3 regions of the Pseudomonas sp. SO81 genome follow, and region 2 is predicted to be linked to each of the others. Evidence: predicted binding sites of a transcription regulator. Region 2 holds the regulator's gene; each other region holds the start of a gene.
What was found. The regulator FliA, encoded in region 2, starts transcription of late flagellar genes. The targets are predictions, from matches to a motif close to CTAAAGTTTNNNNNNNNNNNGCCGNTAA.
Positions count from the first base shown of each region.

Region 1: a site for FliA is predicted at 3,141-3,168, ahead of OH686_RS02130 (methyl-accepting chemotaxis protein). Genes of this name have one in related genera too.
Region 3: a site for FliA is predicted at 2,597-2,624, ahead of OH686_RS14540 (flagellin N-terminal helical domain-containing protein). Genes of this name have one in related genera too.

Region 1 covers NZ_CP126126.1:462,290-468,353, reverse strand. Annotated here, with positions in the region: gene ccoN (cytochrome-c oxidase, cbb3-type subunit I) at 1-773, opposite strand, end outside; gene OH686_RS02135 (alpha/beta family hydrolase) at 815-1,483, shown strand; gene OH686_RS02130 (methyl-accepting chemotaxis protein) at 1,539-3,104, opposite strand; gene OH686_RS02125 (nucleotide sugar dehydrogenase) at 3,826-5,136, shown strand; gene OH686_RS02120 (glycosyltransferase family 2 protein) at 5,227-6,064, shown strand, end outside.
Region 2 covers NZ_CP126126.1:571,764-577,827, forward strand. Annotated here, with positions in the region: gene OH686_RS02660 (chemotaxis protein CheA) at 5-2,221, opposite strand; gene OH686_RS02665 (protein phosphatase CheZ) at 2,251-3,039, opposite strand; gene OH686_RS02670 (chemotaxis response regulator CheY) at 3,059-3,433, opposite strand; gene fliA (RNA polymerase sigma factor FliA) at 3,517-4,263, opposite strand; gene fleN (flagellar synthesis regulator FleN) at 4,260-5,093, opposite strand; gene flhF (flagellar biosynthesis GTPase FlhF) at 5,190-6,064, opposite strand, start outside.
Region 3 covers NZ_CP126126.1:3,122,615-3,128,678, forward strand. Annotated here, with positions in the region: gene OH686_RS14525 (glutathione S-transferase) at 1-102, opposite strand, end outside; gene OH686_RS14530 (flavin-containing monooxygenase) at 137-1,609, opposite strand; gene OH686_RS14535 (ion channel) at 1,609-2,538, opposite strand; gene OH686_RS14540 (flagellin N-terminal helical domain-containing protein) at 2,694-4,178, shown strand; gene OH686_RS14545 (NADPH-dependent FMN reductase) at 4,175-4,735, opposite strand; gene OH686_RS14550 (hypothetical protein) at 4,792-5,028, shown strand; gene OH686_RS14555 (hypothetical protein) at 5,046-5,228, shown strand; gene OH686_RS14560 (LysR family transcriptional regulator) at 5,214-6,064, opposite strand, start outside.

The DNA.
Region 1 (6,064 bases), 110 kb from region 2:
TGGTGCGGACCGGCCCAGATGTACAGGGTGATCAGCGCCCAGAAGTGCACGATGGACAGGCGATAGGAGTACACCGGGCGCTCGGCCTGCTTGGGCACGAAGTAATACATCATCCCCAGGAAGCCGGCGGTGAGGAAGAAGCCCACGGCGTTGTGGCCGTACCACCACTGGACCATTGCGTCGGTGGCGCCGGCATACAGCGAGTACGACTTGGTCAGGCTGACCGGCAGCTCCAGGTTGTTGACGATGTGCAGGATCGCCACGGTGAGGATGAAGCCGCCGAAGAACCAGTTGCCCACATAGATGTGCTTGGTCCGGCGCTTGAGCAGAGTGCCGAAGAACACCAGGGCGTAGGCGACCCAGACGATGGTGATCAGGATGTCGATCGGCCATTCCAGCTCGGCGTATTCCTTGGAGCTGGTCCAGCCCAGCGGCAGGCTGGTCGCGGCCAGGACGATCACCAGCTGCCAGCCCCAGAAGGTGAAGGCGGCGAGCGTGTCGGAGATCAGGCGGGTCTGGCAGGTGCGCTGTAGCGAGTAGTAGCTGGTGGCGAACAGGGCGCAGCCACCGAAGGCGAAGATCACCGCATTGGTGTGCAGAGGGCGCAGCCGGCCGAAGCTGGTCCACGGCAGGTTGAAGTTCAGTTCGGGCCAGGCCAGCTGGGCGGCGATGAACACGCCGAGCCCCATCCCGACTATGCCCCAAACCACCGTCATAATGGCGAACTGGCGGACCACCTTATAGTTGTAGGCGGTGCTGCTGGTTGTGTTCATGTGTTGGGCTTCCATCCACGGTTAGGAAAAGCAGGGCAAGCATGGGTAATGGCAAGTTGACGGTTATTGACGAGGATCAATGCCGAGCGCGGGGATGGCTTTGGAACGGGGCGGACGGAATGTCGCAGGCCACCCTGATCCTTGCTCACGGCGCCGGTGCGCCGATGGACAGCGACTTCATGCAGCGCATGGCCGAGCTGCTGGCCGCGCGCGGGGTGAGCGTGCTGCGCTTCGAGTTTCCCTTTATGGCCGAGCGGCGTTCGGGCGGTGGCAAGCGCCCGCCCAATCGGCAGGCGCAGCTGCTGGAGTGCTGGCGCCAGGTGTATGCCGAGGTGTGTGCACAGGTGAGCGGGCCGCTGGCCATCGGTGGCAAGTCCATGGGCGGACGCATGGCCAGCCTGCTGGCGGACGAGCTGGGTGCCGACGCGCTGGTCTGCCTGGGCTATCCCTTCTATGCGGCGGGCAAGCCGGAGAAGCCCCGGGTGGTGCATCTGGCTGAGCTGCGAACGCGCGCGCTGGTGGTCCAGGGCGAGCGCGACGCGCTGGGCAATCGCGAGACGGTGAGCGGCTACCGGCTTGCGCCGACCTTGCATGTCGAGTGGCTGGCAGCCGCGGACCACGACCTCAAGCCGCTGAAGGCATCAGGCTTCAGCCATGAGCAGCATTTGCAGAGTGCGGCAGACAGGGTGGCGGCGTTTCTGCGTGGCTGATGAGCGCGCACAAAAAAAGGGCCGGCGATTGCCGGCCTTTTTCATGGGGTAGCGGTCAGCGGTTGAAGCGCTCCACCAGCGAGTACTGGTCCTTGGCGGTGGAGGTCAGCTCCTCGCTGAGCTGCGCTGTGCTGTGCGCCTCGCTGGAGGTCTGGTCGGCCAGCTGGGCGATGGTGGTGATGTTCTGGTTGATCTCGTCGGCCACCGCGCTCTGCTCCTCGGCAGCGGCGGCGATCTGATTGGCCATGTCGGTGATGTTGGCCACCGCGTCGCTGATGCCCTGCAGCGCCTGGTCGGCCTGCTGTACGCGCTCCACACCCTCGTCGGCCTGCTTGCGACCGATCTCCATGGTCATCACCGCTTCTTCCGCGGTGCGCTGCAGCTTGGCGATCAGCGCGTGGATCTGCCCGGTGGACTCGGCCGTGCGCTGGGCCAGCGAGCGCACCTCGTCGGCCACCACGGCGAAGCCACGACCCATCTCGCCGGCGCGCGCCGCCTCGATGGCCGCGTTGAGCGCGAGCAGGTTGGTCTGGTCGGCGATGCCTTTGATGACGTCGACCACGCCGCCGATTTCGTTGCTGTCCTGGGCCAAGCGCGACACGGTCTCACCGGTCTCGCCGACGGAGGTCGACAGGCGCTGGATGGCGTCGCGCGTTTCCGCGGCGACGTTGCGCCCCTCGCCGGTGAGGCGGTTGGCCTCCTGGGTGGCGATGGCGGCGCGGGCCACGTTGCTGGCCACTTCCAGGGTGGTGGCGGCCATCTCGTTGATGGCGGTGGCCACCTGCTCGGTTTCCACGCGCTGGCGTTCCAGCCCGGCGGAGCTGTTGTGCGCCAGCTGGTCGGCCTGCTGGGCCTGGCTGGTGAGGCGCTCGGCGGTGTCCTGCAGGCGGGTCAGGCAGGTGCGCAGACGCGCTTCCTGGCTGAGCATGGCCATTTCCAGGCGGGCCTCGGCGCCGCGGCTGTCGGTATACATCTGCGCGATCAGCGGGTCCGAGGTGGTCTGCTCGGCCAGGCGCAGCAAGCGCTTGACCCCGCGGGTCTGCCAGCTGATGCCGGCCAGGCCCAGTGGCACCGAGAGCAGGGCAGCCAGCAGGAAGCCCCAGGTCGAGCCCATCCAGTGGCCGATGAGGAAGCCGATCTGGCTGATCAGAATGAATGGCAGCCAGGCCTGCAGCACCGGCAGCCAACGATCGGTGGCGGGGATGGCCGGCTTGCCGGCGTTGATCCGTGCGTACAGCGCCTCGGCGCGGCGGATCTGTTCGGCGCTGGGCTTGACCCGTACCGACTCATAACCCACCACCTGACCCTTCTCCAGAATCGGTGTGACATAGGCGTTGACCCAATAGTGGTCGCCGTTCTTGCTGCGATTCTTCACCACGCCCATCCATGGGCGGCCCTTCTTCAGGGTCTGCCACATATGTTCGAACACGGCGGGCGGCACATCCGGGTGGCGCACCAGATTGTGCGGCGCACGCAGCAGCTCTTCCCGTTCGAAGCCGCTTATTTCTATGAAGGCCTGATTGCAGTAGGTGATCTGCCCCTTGAGGTCGGTGGTCGAGATCAGGCGCTGCTGGGCGGGGAAGGTGCGTTCGCGCTGAGTAACGGGCTGGTTGTTTCGCATGCGTAATCGCTTCTTGAACGGAGGGCTGTCTTCGGCACATCGGCCGCGCTGCGGGAAAGTTTAGCGGCGGCAGGCGGGTGAGGGGGAGCTTAATCTGTCCGCATGGATAGGATTGTTATATGCGAAGTAACTTCCAGAATAAGTAATGGTCCGGAAAAATATATGAAACTTCTTTGAGACAGTTCTGTCGCGCAGAACTTTCTTTGCCGTCTCGTTGATGGCTAATTGATGTCGCTTATTGCTGGATAATTGGCGCCCTTATAGTGGCTTGCCCATGCGCGGGTGACTACTTAATTGGCGTCAAAAAAACGACTTTAGATTCATTGGGAATAATATTCTTCTATTTTTACTTCGTGAAGTAACGCAAAAAACTAGGTGTTACTTTCTAATTTTTCCCTTGTATGCTGCGCCCTAGAGCCACATCCTTGGGTGTGTGCCAAAAAAACGACGCGCGCAAAGCGCTCGATCGGTTACCTCTGGTAACTAGGTCACTGTTTTCAAAGAAATAACTTTAAAACCTGCCGTTGCGGAACTTTGTTGTTTCGCAAGGCATCTGTTTTGCTCGGGGCTATTTCAATTTCTGTATCAATTTAGTTGGAACGGAAAATGGCCCCAGTGGTAACAGAGACCCGAGGAAGTTGTAGTCCTGTAGTCCGGTCTCGCGAGGTAGGCGACAGCCATGGGGCTGTCGTGTCGATCAACGCAAGGAGGAGATCGTCCAATGCGAATTAGCATCTTTGGGCTGGGCTATGTAGGGGCTGTGTGTGCTGGTTGCCTGTCGGCCAGGGGGCACCAGATCATTGGGGTAGACATTTCTCCGCTGAAGATCGAGCTGATCAACAGCGGCAAGTCGCCGATTGTAGAGCCTGGGCTGGAAGACCTGCTGCAGAAGGGCGTGAGCAGCGGCAAGCTGCGCGGCACACTGGACGTGCGCGAGGCGATTCTGGAAACCGATATCTCCTTCCTGGCGCCACCGACGCCGAGCAAACGCAACGGCGACCTGGACGTGTCCTACATCGAGGAAGTCTGCCAGCAGATCGCCAAGGTCCTCCCCGAGAAGACCACCCGCCACACCGTGGTGGTCCGCAGCACCGTGCTGCCGGGTACTCTGCGCAACGTGGTGATTCCGACCCTGGAGAAATACTCCGGGCTCAAGGCCGGCAAGGATTTCGGCGTGGCAGTGAACCCCGAGTTCCTGCGCGAGAGCACCGCGATCAAGGATTACGATTTCCCCGCCATGACCGTGATCGGCGAGCTGGATCAGACCTCCGGTGACCTGCTCACCGAGATCTACAGCGAGCTGGACGCTCCGATCATCCGCAAGACCGTCGAGGTCGCCGAGATGATCAAGTACACCTGCAACGTCTGGCACGCGACCAAGATCACCTTCGCCAACGAGATCGGCAACATCGCCAAGGCGGTGGGGGTCGACGGCCGTGAGGTGATGGATGTGATCTGCCAGGATCACAAGCTCAACCTGTCCAAGTACTACATGAAGCCCGGCTTCGCCTTCGGCGGCTCCTGCCTGCCCAAGGACGTGCGTGCCCTGAACTACCGCGCCACCCAGCTCGACGTCGAGTCGCCGCTGATCAGCGCGCTGATGCCGAGCAACGAGGCTCAGGTCCGCAATGCCTACAACCTCATTGCCAGCCAGGACAAGCGCAAGGTCGCGCTGCTCGGTCTGAGCTTCAAGGCGGGTACCGATGACCTGCGCGAGAGCCCGCTGGTGGAGCTGGCCGAGATGCTGATCGGCAAGGGCTTCGACCTGAAGATCTTCGATCGCAACGTCGAATACGCCCGTGTGCATGGCGCCAACCGCGACTACATCGAATCGAAGATCCCCCACGTCTCTTCTCTGCTGCGCTCCGACCTCAATCAGGTGGTAGCGGATGCCGACGTGATCGTCCTCGGCAACGGCGACGAGTTGTTTGAAACCGTGGTCCAGCAACTGCCGCCCGGCAAGAAACTGATCGACCTGGTCGGTTTCATGCGCCAGTGCAGCGACGAGGTCAAAGAGGGCCTCTGCTGGTAGCAACTGCTGTAGGTCAATGTGCACAGGGCGTTACAACAACAACAACGACGCCCCCGTTGCAGAGCAGTAAACCAAACGGGATTGGCAACCATGGAAAGTCTTCAAGGACGCCTGCGCAACGGCGCGGGCTGGCTGTTCTATTTGTCGATGTTGGGTGGCATGGCCTTGCTGCTGCCACGCAGCATCTTCGATCCGGAGTCGACGGACTTCCTGCTGATACTTGGCGCAGTAGGTATCTGGCGTTACTCGATGGGCGCGATCCATTACGTTCGCGGGCTCATCTTTCTCTACATCGTCTACCCGCACTATCGGCGCAAGGCGCGCCGGCTGGGCGAGGCGGCCGATCCTTCGCACGTCTACCTGCTGGTGACCAGCTTTCGTATCGACGCCTTGACCACCGCCGCGGTGTACCGCTCGGTGATCCAGGAAGCGATCGATTGCGGCTACCCCAGCACCGTGGTGTGCTCAATCGTCGAGCTGTCGGACGAGCTGCTGATCAAGAACCTGTGGAACCGCCTGGAACCACCGGCTCGCGTGCGTCTGGACATAGTGCGGATTCCCGGTACCGGCAAGCGTGACGGCCTGGCCCAGGGCTTCCGCGCCATTTCCCGGCACCAACCGGACAGCCGTGCGGTAGTGGCGGTGGTGGACGGTGACACCGTGCTCTCCGCCGGCGTGGTGCGTCAGACGGCGCCGTTCTTCACCCTGTTCGACAACCTTGGCGGGCTCACCACCAACGAGTTCTGCGAGGTGCGCGGCGGCTACGTCATGCAGGAGTGGCACAAGCTGCGTTTCGCCCAGCGCCACATCAACATGTGCTCGATGGCTCTGTCCAAGCGCGTGCTGACCCTGACCGGGCGCATGTCGGTGTTCCGCGCCGAGGTGGTGACCGATCCGGGCTTCATCGCCGACGTCGAGAACGACCATC
Region 2 (6,064 bases):
TCAATCAGATGCGACGTGCGTAGCGCTTGAGCATGCTCGGCACGTCGAGGATCAGGGCGATGCGCCCGTCGCCGGTAATGGTAGCGCCAGACATGCCGGGCGTGCCCTGCAGCATCTTGCCGAGCGGCTTGATCACCACCTCTTCCTGGCCCACCAGCTGATCGACCACGAAGCCGATGCGCTGGCTGCCCACGGTAAGGATCACCACATGCCCCTCACGCTGCTCCTCGCTGGATGCGCCATTGACTAGCCAGCGCTTGAGGTAGAACAGCGGCAGCGCCTTGTCGCGCACTATCACCACTTCCTGACCGTCCACCACGTTGGTGCGCGACAGGTCGAGGTGGAAGATCTCATTGACGTTGACCAGCGGGAAGGCGAAGGCCTGGTTGGCCAACATCACCATCAGGGTCGGCATGATCGCCAGGGTCAGCGGCACCTTGATGATGATCTTCGAGCCCTGGCCCTTGGCCGAGTGCACGTTGATGATGCCGTTGAGCTGGGAGATCTTGGTCTTCACCACGTCCATGCCCACGCCACGGCCGGACACGTCGGAAATCTCGGTCTTGGTCGAGAAGCCCGGGGCGAAGATCAGGTTGTAGCACTCGGTCTCGCTCAGGCGGTCGGCTGCGTCCTTGTCCAGCAGGCCCTTCTCCACCGCCTTGGCGCGGAGAATTTCCGGGTCCATGCCTTTGCCGTCGTCGGAGATCGACAACAGGATGTGGTCACCTTCCTGTTCGGCGGAGAGTACCACTCGCCCACCGCGCGCCTTGCCTGCGGCTTCGCGCTCCTCCGGCCCCTCGATGCCGTGGTCGACGGCGTTGCGCACCAAGTGGACCAGCGGGTCGGCCAGGGCCTCGACCAAGTTCTTGTCGAGGTCGGTCTCTTCGCCGATCAGCTCCAGGTTGATCTCTTTCTTCAGGTTGCGCGCCAGATCGCGGACCAGGCGCGGGAAGCGCCCGAATACCTTCTTGATCGGCTGCATGCGGGTCTTCATCACCGAGGTCTGCAGATCGGCGGTGACCACGTCGAGGTTGGACACGGCCTTGGCCATGGCCTCGTCGCCGCTGTTCAGACCCAGGCGCACCAGGCGGTTACGCACCAGCACCAGTTCGCCGACCATGTTCATGATCTCGTCCAGGCGCGCGGTATCGACCCGCACCGTGGTTTCCGCCTCGCTGGCGGCACCGGCTGGCGCACCACCTGCGGCAGCTGCTGCTGGCGCCGGCGCCGCAGCGGCGGCCTTGACCGGCTCGGGCTTGGCCGTCGGTTTGGCGGCAGGCTTGGCCGGTTCGGCCTTCTTCGGCTCAGCCTTCTTGGCGGCCGGGGCAGCGGCGGCAGGCTTGGCAGCGGGCGCGGCGCCCTCGTCGGGGCCGGTGAACTTGCCCTTGCCATGCAACTGATCGAGCAGTGCTTCGAATTCGTCGTCAGTGATCTCGTCGCCCCCTGCAGCTGCGGGGGCGGCGGCTACCGGCTTGGGCGTAGGCGTCGGCTCTTCGGCGGAGAACTTGCCCTTGCCGTGCAACTGGTCGAGCAGCGCTTCGAATTCGTCGTCGGTGATCTCGTCACCGCCGGCTGCCGGCGCGGGAGCGGCAGGCTTAACCGAAACGGCAGGAACCTCATCCGCAGCGAATTTGCCCTTGCCATGCAACTGGTCGAGCAGCGCTTCGAATTCGTCGTCGGTGATTTCGTCGCCGCCGGCCGCCGGCGCAGGCGCTTCCGCCGGCTGATCGCCGATGGCATCCAAGAGCTGTTCAAACTCGCTGTCGGAGATGTCTTCAGCGGCGGCCGCTTCCGGCTCCGGTTCGGCCACGGCGGCCAGTTCGTCGGCGCTCTCCGGCTCGGCCAGGCGCGACAGCGCGGCCAGCAGCTCGGGAGTCGCGGGAGTCACCTCAGTACGCTCGCGCACCTGGCTGAACATCTCGTTGACCGAGTCCAGCGCCTGCAGCACCACATCCATCAGTTCGGCGGTAACGCGACGCTCACCCTTGCGCAGGATGTCGAACACGTTCTCCGCAATGTGGCAGCACTCCACCAGCTCGTTCAGCTGGAGGAAGCCCGCGCCACCCTTGACGGTGTGGAAACCACGGAAAATCGCATTGAGCAGGTCCATGTCATCGGGTCGGCTTTCCAGCTCGACCAGTTGTTCGGACAGCAACTCAAGAATTTCGCCGGCCTCTACCAGGAAGTCCTGGAGGATTTCTTCATCGGCGTCGAAGCTCATCGGTGCGCTCCAAAGGCTCTGTTAGAGCCTTAAAATCCAAGGCTGGACAGCAGATCGTCGACGTCGTCCTGACTGGACGCCACGTCCTCACGCTTATCGGCATGAATCTGCGGACCTTCACCCTTGGAAGGCTCTTTTTGTTGTTCTTGCTCGGCGCGGAGCACGGCATGGTCGTGTTCGATGCCGGCGAAACGGTCGACATGGCTGGCCATCAGCACCAGCTTGAGCAGATTGCTTTCCACTTCGGTGACCAGTTGGGTCACCCGCTTGATCACTTGCCCGGTGAGGTCCTGGAAGTCCTGCGCCAGCAGGATGTCGTTCAGGTGGCCGGACAGTTTCTGGCTGTCGCGCTCGCTGCGGGCGAGGTACAGCTCGATGCGTTTGGCCAGGTCACGGAAGGCGTCGGCGCCCATCTCGCGGCGCATGAACTTGCCCCACTCGGCCGACAGGCTCTGCGCCTCGTCGCCCAGGTCGTTGACCAGCGGCGCGCTCTGCTCGACCAGATCCATGGTGCGGTTGGCCGCCTTCTCGGTCATTTTGACCACGTAGGACAGACGCTCGGTGGCATCGGAGATCTGCGAGATTTCCTGGGCGCCCGGCATGTGCGGGTCGATCTGGAAATTGACTATCGCGTTGTGCAGCTCGCGGGTGAGCTTGCCGACTTCCTGGTACAGGCCGTGATCGCGCGCCTTGCTCAACTCGTGGATCAGCTGTACCGCTTCGCCGAAGCGACCCTTCTCAAGGCTGTCGACGAGTTGGGTAGCATGTGTCTTCAGGGTCGATTCGAGTTCGCCCAGGGTTGAATCATCGTGTGCCATAGCGCCCTCGCGGCGGACATCAGCCGTTAACCCGTTCGAAGATCTTCTCGATCTTCTCCTTAAGCACCTGGGCGGTGAACGGCTTGACCACATAGCCGTTCACACCGGCCTGGGCGGCCTCGATGATCTGCTCGCGCTTGGCTTCCGCAGTCACCATCAGTACCGGCAGGGTCTTCAGGCGGTCGTCGGCGCGCACCGCGCGCAACAGGTCGATGCCGGTCATGCCGGGCATGTTCCAGTCAGTCACCAGGAAGTCGAAGCTGCCGCTCTGCAGCATGGGCAGAGCGGTGTTGCCGTCGTCGGCCTCCGCGGTGTTGGTGAACCCCAGATCACGCAGGAGGTTCTTGATGATCCGTCGCATCGTCGAAAAATCGTCAACGATGAGGATTTTCATGTTCTTGTCCAAGTCGACCTCCGTACAGTCCTAAACGCCTCCGGCAGCCCGGTAGCGTCGCAAATCATGAAACCGGCTCGCCGTCAGCTGGCCCGCCACTCGCCCAGCCTGGACCGCAAACGCGCGGCGCACTGGCTGTGCAACTGGCTGACCCGGGATTCGCTGACCCCCAGGACTTCGCCGATTTCCTTCAAATTCAATTCTTCGTCGTAGTACAGCGACAGCACCAGGCGCTCGCGCTCCGGCAGGTTGGCGATGGCATCGGCCAGGGCCGCCTGGAAGCGTTCATCTTCCAGACCATGCAAGGGCCCTCCGTGACTGCTGCTGACATCCTCGTGCAGACCGCCGCTCTCGCCGTCCTGAACCAGGTCGTCGAAGCTGAACAGGCGACTGCCCAGAGTGTCGCCAAGGATGCCGTAGTAATCCTCGAGACTCAATTGGAGTTCGGCCGCAACCTCTTGATCTTTAGCGTCTCTTCCGGTGCGCGCCTCGATTGCACGAATCGCGTCGCTGACCATGCGGGTATTGCGGTGTACCGAACGCGGCGCCCAGTCGCCCTTGCGCACCTCGTCCAGCATGGCGCCGCGGATGCGGATGCCGGCGTAGGTTTCGAAGCTGGCGCCCTTGCTGCCGTCGTATTTTTTCGAAGCTTCCAGTAGACCGATCATGCCCGCCTGGATCAGGTCGTCGACCTGCACACTGGCCGGCAAGCGTGCCAGCAGGTGATAGGCGATGCGCTTGACCAGGGGCGCGTAGCGCTCGATCAATTGGTGCTGGGAATCCTGCGCCTGCGCCTTGTTGTACATGCGTAGTCCACTGGCTGCTGTCATACGGCCGTACCCGCGATCGGTTGCTGCACCAGACGCTCGACGAAGAACTCCAGATGGCCGCGCGGGTTGGCCGGCAGCGGCCAGGTGTCGACTTTCTGGGCGATCGCCTTGAACGCCAGTGCGCATTTCGAGCGCGGGAAGGCTTCGTATACCGCGCGCTGCTTCTGCACGGCCTTGCGTACGGACTCGTCATAGGGCACTGCCCCGACGTATTGCAAAGCCACATCGAGAAAACGGTCGGTTACCTTGGTCAGCTTAGCAAACAGATTGCGCCCTTCCTGCGGCGTATGGGCCATGTTGGCCAGCACGCGGAAGCGGCTCATGCCGTAGTCGCGATTGAGCAGCTTGATCAGCGCATAGGCGTCGGTGATCGAAGTCGGCTCGTCGCAGACCACCACGATGACTTCCTGCGCCGCGCGCACGAAGCTGACCACGCCGTCGCCGATGCCGGCGGCGGTGTCGATGACTAGGACATCGAGGTTGTCGCTGATGTCGCTGAAGGCCTGGATCAGGCCGGCATGCTGCACCGGCGACAACTGCACCATGCTCTGCGTGCCCGAGGCGGCCGGCACGATGCGCACGCCGCCGGGACCCTGGATCAGCACATCTTTGAGATCGCACTCGCCGGCGATCACGTCGGCCAGGGTGCGCTTGGCGGTCAGGCCGAGCAGGACGTCGACGTTGGCCAGGCCCAGGTCGGCGTCCATCAGCATGACCCGGCGACCGAGGTCGGCCAGCGCCAGCGACAGATTCACCGACACATTGGTCTTGCCGACACCGCCCTTGCCGCCTGTGACTGCGATCACCTGTACGGGATGCATACTACCCATGTTCTTCTCTTACCTTGACTTGCCTGGACTGGGCTGGTCGGGCAACCACACCGACCCTTTCCTAACACTAGAACGCCTTGCACGCTGCCGCCTGCCTTATCCCACGCGGCGCGCCGGGTGGTGGTACAGGCCGGCGAACATATCCGCCATGGCCTCCTCGCTTGGATCTTCGGCGGTCTGCAGGCTCACGGCGCGACTCACCAGCTGATGGCTGCGCGGCACCTGCAGATCGTCCGGAATCTTCGGCCCATCTGCCAGATAGGCTACCGGTAGATGCTGGCTGATAGCCAGCCCCAGAACTTCACCCAGGTTGGCGGCTTCATCGACCTTGCTCAGGATGCACCCGGCCAGGCCGCACTGCTTGTAGCTGTGATAGGCGGCCTTGAGCACCTGAGCCTGGCTGGTAGCGGCCAGCACCAGATAGTTTTTCGATTTGACCCCACGCGCGGCCAGACTCTCCAACTGCAGACGCAGAGCCGGATCATTGCCTGGCAGGCCGGCGGTATCGATCAGCACCACTTTCTTGCGCGCCAGCGGGGCCAGGGCCTGAACCAGGGACTGGCCCGGGTCGACCTGGGTCACCGGTACGTTGAGGATGCGACCGAGGGTCTTGATCTGCTCCTGGGCGCCGATGCGGAAGCTGTCCATGCTGACCAGGGCGATGCTCTGCGGGCCGTATTTCAGCACGTAGCGCGCCGCCATCTTGGCCAGGGTGGTGGTCTTGCCCATGCCGGCCGGGCCGACCAGGGCGATCACACCGCCCTCTTCCAGCGGCTCCACTTCGGGCGTCTTGATCGCATGAGCCAGGTGGGCCAGCAGCATGCGCCAGGCCTGACGCGGCTCGGCGACTTTGGCCACGCGCTCCAGCAGGGCCTTGGACAGCTCGGCGGACAGGCCCATGCGCTGCAGGCGGCGCCACAGGTTGGCCTGTTGCGGCTTGCGATTCTGCAGCTGGCCCCAGGCGATGGAGC
Region 3 (6,064 bases), 2.3 Mb from region 2:
ATGCAGGGCCACCCGCTCGGTCTGTCCGGTCTCGTGGAGCAACACCAGCACCTTGCGCACGAAGGGCGAGGCGGGGGAGTGGTACAGGGTCATGGTGCTCATGCTGGCTCCTCGTTCGGTTGGCTGACGCAGCCTATCAGCCGTTCGGCTCCAGGGTGAAGGCCTCGGCCGGCCAGCGTCGGGTCTGCCACCAGTAGGCCAGGGTGCTGGCGGGCCACAGGGTGGTGTTGCGCCCGTGGGCGTCGAGGTACCAGCTGCGGCAACCGCTGGTCCACACCGTGTTGGCCATGCGCCGCTGCAGCTGCGAGTTGAATGCCTGCTGCGCCTCGGCGTGCACCTCGATGCTGCGCAGGTCGTCGCCGCGCAGGCGCTGGATGGCCTGCAGGATAAAGCTCAGCTGGGCCTCGATCATGAAGATCATCGAGCTGTGGCCGAGGCCGGTGTTGGGGCCGGTGAGCATGAAAAGGTTGGGGAAGCCGGCGCAGGCGATGCCCAGGTAGGCCTCGCCGCCATCGCGCCAGGCCTCGTGCAGGCTCAGGCCCTGGCGCCCGACGATATCGACATCGTGCAGGTATTCGGTGGCGCGGAAGCCGGTGGCGAAGATAAGTGCGTCCACCGCATGACGCTGGCCGTCGCGGGTGTCGATATGGTCGGCGCCGATCTGGGCGATGGCGCTGCGTACCAGGTGCACATTGGCGCGTTGCAGGGCCGGGTAGTAGTCGTTGGCGATCAGGATGCGCTTGCAGCCGATGCGGTAGTCCGGCGTCAGCGCCTTGCGCAGCTCGGGGTCGCGCACCTGGCGGCGCAGGTGGTGCAGGGCCATGCGTTCGGCGGGCTTGAGCAGCCAGTCGCTGCGCCGGGCGAAGCCGGGCACCCGCGATTCGTTGATCCAGTAGATCACTGCGCGGTACAGCCATTGCAGTGGACGCAGGCGCAGCAGGCTTTTCTCCGCGGGGCTGAAGGTGCGGTCGGCCTTGGGCAGGATCCATGGCGGGGTGCGCTGGAACAGCAACAGCTGGCCGGCCTGTTCGGCAAGCGGCGGCACGAACTGGATGGCGCTGGCGCCCGTGCCAATCACCGCCACCCGCTTGCCGCTCAGGTCCTGCATGTGGTCCCACTGCGCCGAGTGGAAGCGCACGCCACGGAAGTCGGCCAGGCCCGGCAGCGCGGGAATCGCCGGTTCGCTGAGCGCGCCGACCGCGCTGATCAGCACCCGCGTGCGCAGCAGTTCGCCGCTCGCCAGCTGCACGCTCCACTGGCCGCCGGCTTCGTCGTAGCGGGCCGCCGTCATGCTCGCGTTGCAGCGGATATGCGGCGCCAGGCTGTAGCGGCGCACGCAGTGCTGCAGGTAGTCGAGAATTTCCGCCTGTCCGGAATACTTGCGCGACCAGTCGGCACGCGGCTCGAAGGAGAAGGAGTAGAGGTGCGATTCCACATCGCAGGCGGCGCCCGGGTAATGGTTGTCGCGCCAGGTGCCGCCGATCTCGGCGGCCCGTTCGAGGATCAGGAAATCCTCGATGCCGGCCTGGCGCAGGCGAATGCCCATGCCGATGCCGGAGAAGCCGGCGCCGATCACCAGCACCGCCAACACGATCGGTTCGCCCTGCATCAGCGGGTCATCTTCTTCACGAACACCACCACGAACAGAGCCATGGTGAAGCTGCCGGCGAAGGCCTCGAAGGCGGCGATCGGCCGCGCCAGCCCGTGGGGCGTGATATCGCCGTAGCCCAGGGTGGTGAAGGTCACCACGCTGTAATAGAGGCAGTCGAGCAGGTCGCGCAGGTTGGCTGCCAGGCCGCGCTCCAGGGCCAGGCCCAGGGGCAGGTCGCCGTGGCGCACGCCGACCAGGAAGTACAGCAGGCCGCAGGCGACGATCAGGCCGAGGGAGAACAGCACCACATTGAGCGGCTTCTCGCCGTAGCCGGAGAACAGGTCGACCAGCCAGGAGAACAGGCGCCGGCTCGACAGCCGCGGCATCTGCAGGCGGCGCATGACCATCTCGCGGTGGAAGAACTGCCCGGCCTGCTCGAACAGCCCGGCCTTCTCCAGGCGCAGGCGCAGGTTGCGGTAGGTCTCCTCGGCCTCCTCGAAGTCCTGCCGCGCGCCTTCCGCATCGCCTTCCCGCTGGCGCTCGCGGCCGCGGCGCTCCTGGATCAGCTGGCGATCCCACAGCACGTTGTCCAGTCGCGCGCCCTCCAGGCGCACGCCCAGCAGATTGCAGTCACGCAGATCGGCGCAGTGCAGGTTGGCGCCACGCAGGTCGGCCTTCATCAGCGAGGCACCGCGCAGGTTCAGGGCGAAAAGGTGAGCGTTCTGCAGGTCGGCGCGATACAGGTCGGCCTCGCGCAGGTCGTAACCCTCGCGGCTGCCGTGATGCACCAGGTCGACTCCGGCGAGACTGGCGTACTTGAGGCGAAAGCCGCGCATGGACTCGCCGCTGCGCGCCCGCACCTCCAGCGCCGCGCCCAGCCCCTCGGCCTGGCGCCGATCCTGGTCGGGGGCCAGCCAGTGGCTGTCGTCGAGTGGCTCGGTGGACATGGCAATCTCCTGCGAATGCAGACAAGCCTAGCCCGTCCTGATGAGGGAGACGGACGGTCTAAAGATTTCCCCGCTATGGCCGATGGCTCTGGCGATAGGCCGGATTGGGCCTGTGGTATCGGCCAGGGAATTGCTGTCCCCAAGGGATTGTCTGCATGGCGTTGACTCTTACCAACGTGTCGTCACTCGGCGTTCAGCGTGCGCTGAACGAGTCGACGCGCGCGCTGGAAACTTCGATGCAGCGCCTGTCCACCGGCTTTCGCATTAACAGCGCCAAGGATGATGCCGCTGGCTTGCAGATATCCAACCGGCTAGGCAGCCAGATCAGTGGCATGGGTGTGGCGATCCGCAATGCCAACGACGGCATATCCCTGGCGCAGACTGCCGAAGGGGCGCTGCAGCAGTCCACCAATATCCTCCAGCGCATGCGCGACTTGGCGCTGCAGGCGGCCAACGGTTCCAATTCCGGTAGCGAGCGCAGTGCCCTGCAGCAGGAGGCCGCCCAGCTGCAGCAGGAGCTGAACCGCATCGCCGAAACCACCACTTTTGGAGGCCGCAAGCTGCTCGATGGCAGCTTCGGCTCGGTGAACCTGCAGGTTGGCGCACAGGCCAATGAAACCATTGCCATGGGACTGGGCAACTTTGATTCCAGCCGGCTTGGTACCCATTACCAGGATCTGGTCAATCAAACCACCGGCAGCCTGTCCGCTGACCAGTTGGGCGGGCTGGTGGTGCAGGCGGGTACGTTGCCGGATAACGATGTCACCGCTGAGCTGACCATTTCCGGTAGGGACAGCGTCGCGGTCGACGTCGAGGGCTCTGCCGCCTCGGTGGCCAGGGCGATCAACAAACAGACCGACAGAACAGGCGTGCAGGCGGATGCGCGAACCGTGCTGCAGCTGACTTTCACCGGCGACGATACCTTCTCGTTCAATCTCTATGGCGCTAACAGCCGCGCGGTGAGCGTCAGTGCCAGGATCGAGAATGGCGACATCGGTAATATGGTCCAGGCGATCAATGCCGAAGCCGCCAAGACAGGAATTTCCGCTAGAGAGGAAGGCAACCGCCTGTGGTTGGTCAGCGAGGCGGGGGACGATATCGCGCTGGAGGATTTCCTCTCTCAGGGTGCGGGCACCGCGCAGGCGCAGAACTACGACTACACCGGGGAGAATGCGCTGACGGCCTCCACCGCGGCGCTGGTCGACGATTCGGCCATGCGCGCCATCGGTGTCGTGCGTTTGAACAGCGGCAAGTCGTTCGTCACTCAGGCTGATCTAGGCACCTTGTTCGGCATCACGAACAGCCAAGCCAGCGGGTTTGAAGAGCTCAAGGAAGTCAGTTTGCTGACTGCCATCGGCGCGCAGACGGCGTTGGCGGCCATCGATGGCGCACTCACCTCCGTCGACAGCGCCAGGGCCGATCTCGGTGCGGTGCAGAATCGCCTCGAATACACCATCGCCAACCTGCAGAACATGTCGGAGAACCTCTCCGCTGCACGCAGCCGGATCCGGGATACCGACTACGCCGCGGAAGTCTCCAATATGGTCAAGTACCAGATACTGCAGCAAGCGGCGACGGCAATCCTGGCCCAGGCCAACCAGCGCCCGCAGGCCATCCTCAGCCTGCTGCAGGGGCTCTAGCCCTTCAGATTCTTCTCCACCCAGGCCGCGTAGGCGTCGATGAACTTCTGCAGGAAGCCCTTGATGCCATCGTTCGGCTTGCCGTTGTCGTCGAAGAAGCTGCCGGCGCCGCCCAGGTAGGCCTCGGGTTGCTGCAGCACGGGTACGTCGAGGAACACCAGGCACTGGCGCAGGTGGTGGTTGGCGCCGAAGCCGCCGACCGCGCCCGGCGAGGCACTGAGCACGGCGCCGGGTTTGCCGCCGAATGCGCTCTGGCCGTAGGGGCGCGAACCGACGTCGATGGCGTTCTTCATGGGCGCCGGGATCGAGCGGTTGTATTCCGGGGTGACGAACAGCAGTGCGTCGGCGCTCTTCACCTCTTCGCGGAAGCGGGTGTAGGCCGCTGGTGCCGGGCTGACGTCGATGTCCTCGTTGTACAGCGGCAACTCGCCGATCTCGACGATCTGCAGTTGCAGCGATGGCGGTGCCAGTTCGGCCAGTGCCAGCGCCAGCTTGCGGTTGATCGAGGCCTTGCGCAGGCTGCCGACGATGACTGCGACCTTGTAAACCTTGCTCATGGTGACTCCTGTAAGTCTGTGGATGAACGGATGGAAGACCTGAGCAGGAAACTATAGTGCGCCTCGTCGATTACGCCGCTCTGGCGCGCGGCTTGGCCGGGCTGCGACATTTCGCCGGATTGCTCGCGAAGGCTTTTGCGCAGAAATTGATCAACGGCGGCGAAACCGCCGGCACGCAGGTGGGTCATAGCCTGCATGCGTGTCACCAACCGGCGGCACGCTGGCCGAACAAGAACAATCCCCCGATGCCCGTCACTGCCCTACTGTGCCTGCGCATATCGCGCCGGCCATGATTCGTGAGGAATTGGTTATGGATAGGTTCAGCCTCTTCGACCCGCGTTACCAACTCGAAGCCGAGGATCTCGCCGCTGCCTCTGCGGCACATGCGTCGCGCTCGCTCCACCACGGCATCCACCAAGCCCTGCAGGCACTCGATGTCCTCGCCGAGCGCCTGCGCCAGCGGGATCACGCGGGGCGGTCACCGCGCCACTGAGCCTTGGTCAGCAAAGCTCGCCAGCAGGTCTTCACTGAAGGCCTGCTGCGCCTCGCTGGGCTGGCGCCCACGGTGCTGGGCCAGGCGGAACTCGACGCTAAAGCCCAGCCGCTCCGGTTGTAGCGTGCGCAACTGGCCGCGGGCGACCCAGGGTGCGGCGATGTGCTGTGGCAGGTAGCCGATATGCGCGCCGGAGAGGATGAAGGCCAGGCTGCCCTCGACCTGCTCGCAGCGTGCGCTGCTGCTGCCGGACTGCCAGGGCTCGTCGGCGGCGATGAAGCGATAGGGGTGCAACACGCGGTCGCAGTCGTCCAGGTCGGCCTGGCTGATCCGCGTGCGCGCGAACAATGGGTGGCTTTGGCCGCAGTACAGGTGCTGCGGCTCGCTGAACAGCGGGCGGTAGTCGAGGGTGGTCTGGCTGCCGGAGAAATAGCCGATGGCCAGTTGCAGCTGGCCCTGCAGCAGGCGCCGCTCCAGCTCGGCCGGGGTGGCGCTGAGTAATTCGATCTGTACCGCCTGGTTGCGCCGGCGAAAGCGCCCGATGGCCGCGCCGACCCGCTCTAGCACCTCGTCGGCAAGGGCCTCGGAGAGACCGACGTGCAGCTCGCCGAGCAGCTTGTCGGCCATGCCCTGGGCCTCGCCCTTGAAGGTCTCGATGGCGCCGAACAGCTTGCGGGTGGCGGCCAGCACCTGCTCGCCCTTGGGCGTCAGGCGAAAGCCGGCCTTGCCGCGCTCGCACAGACGAAAGCCCAGGCGTGTCTCCAGCTTGGCCATCTGCGTGCTGATGGTCGACTGGCCGATGCCGAGTTCGCCCTGGGCGGCGCTGAAGCCACCGT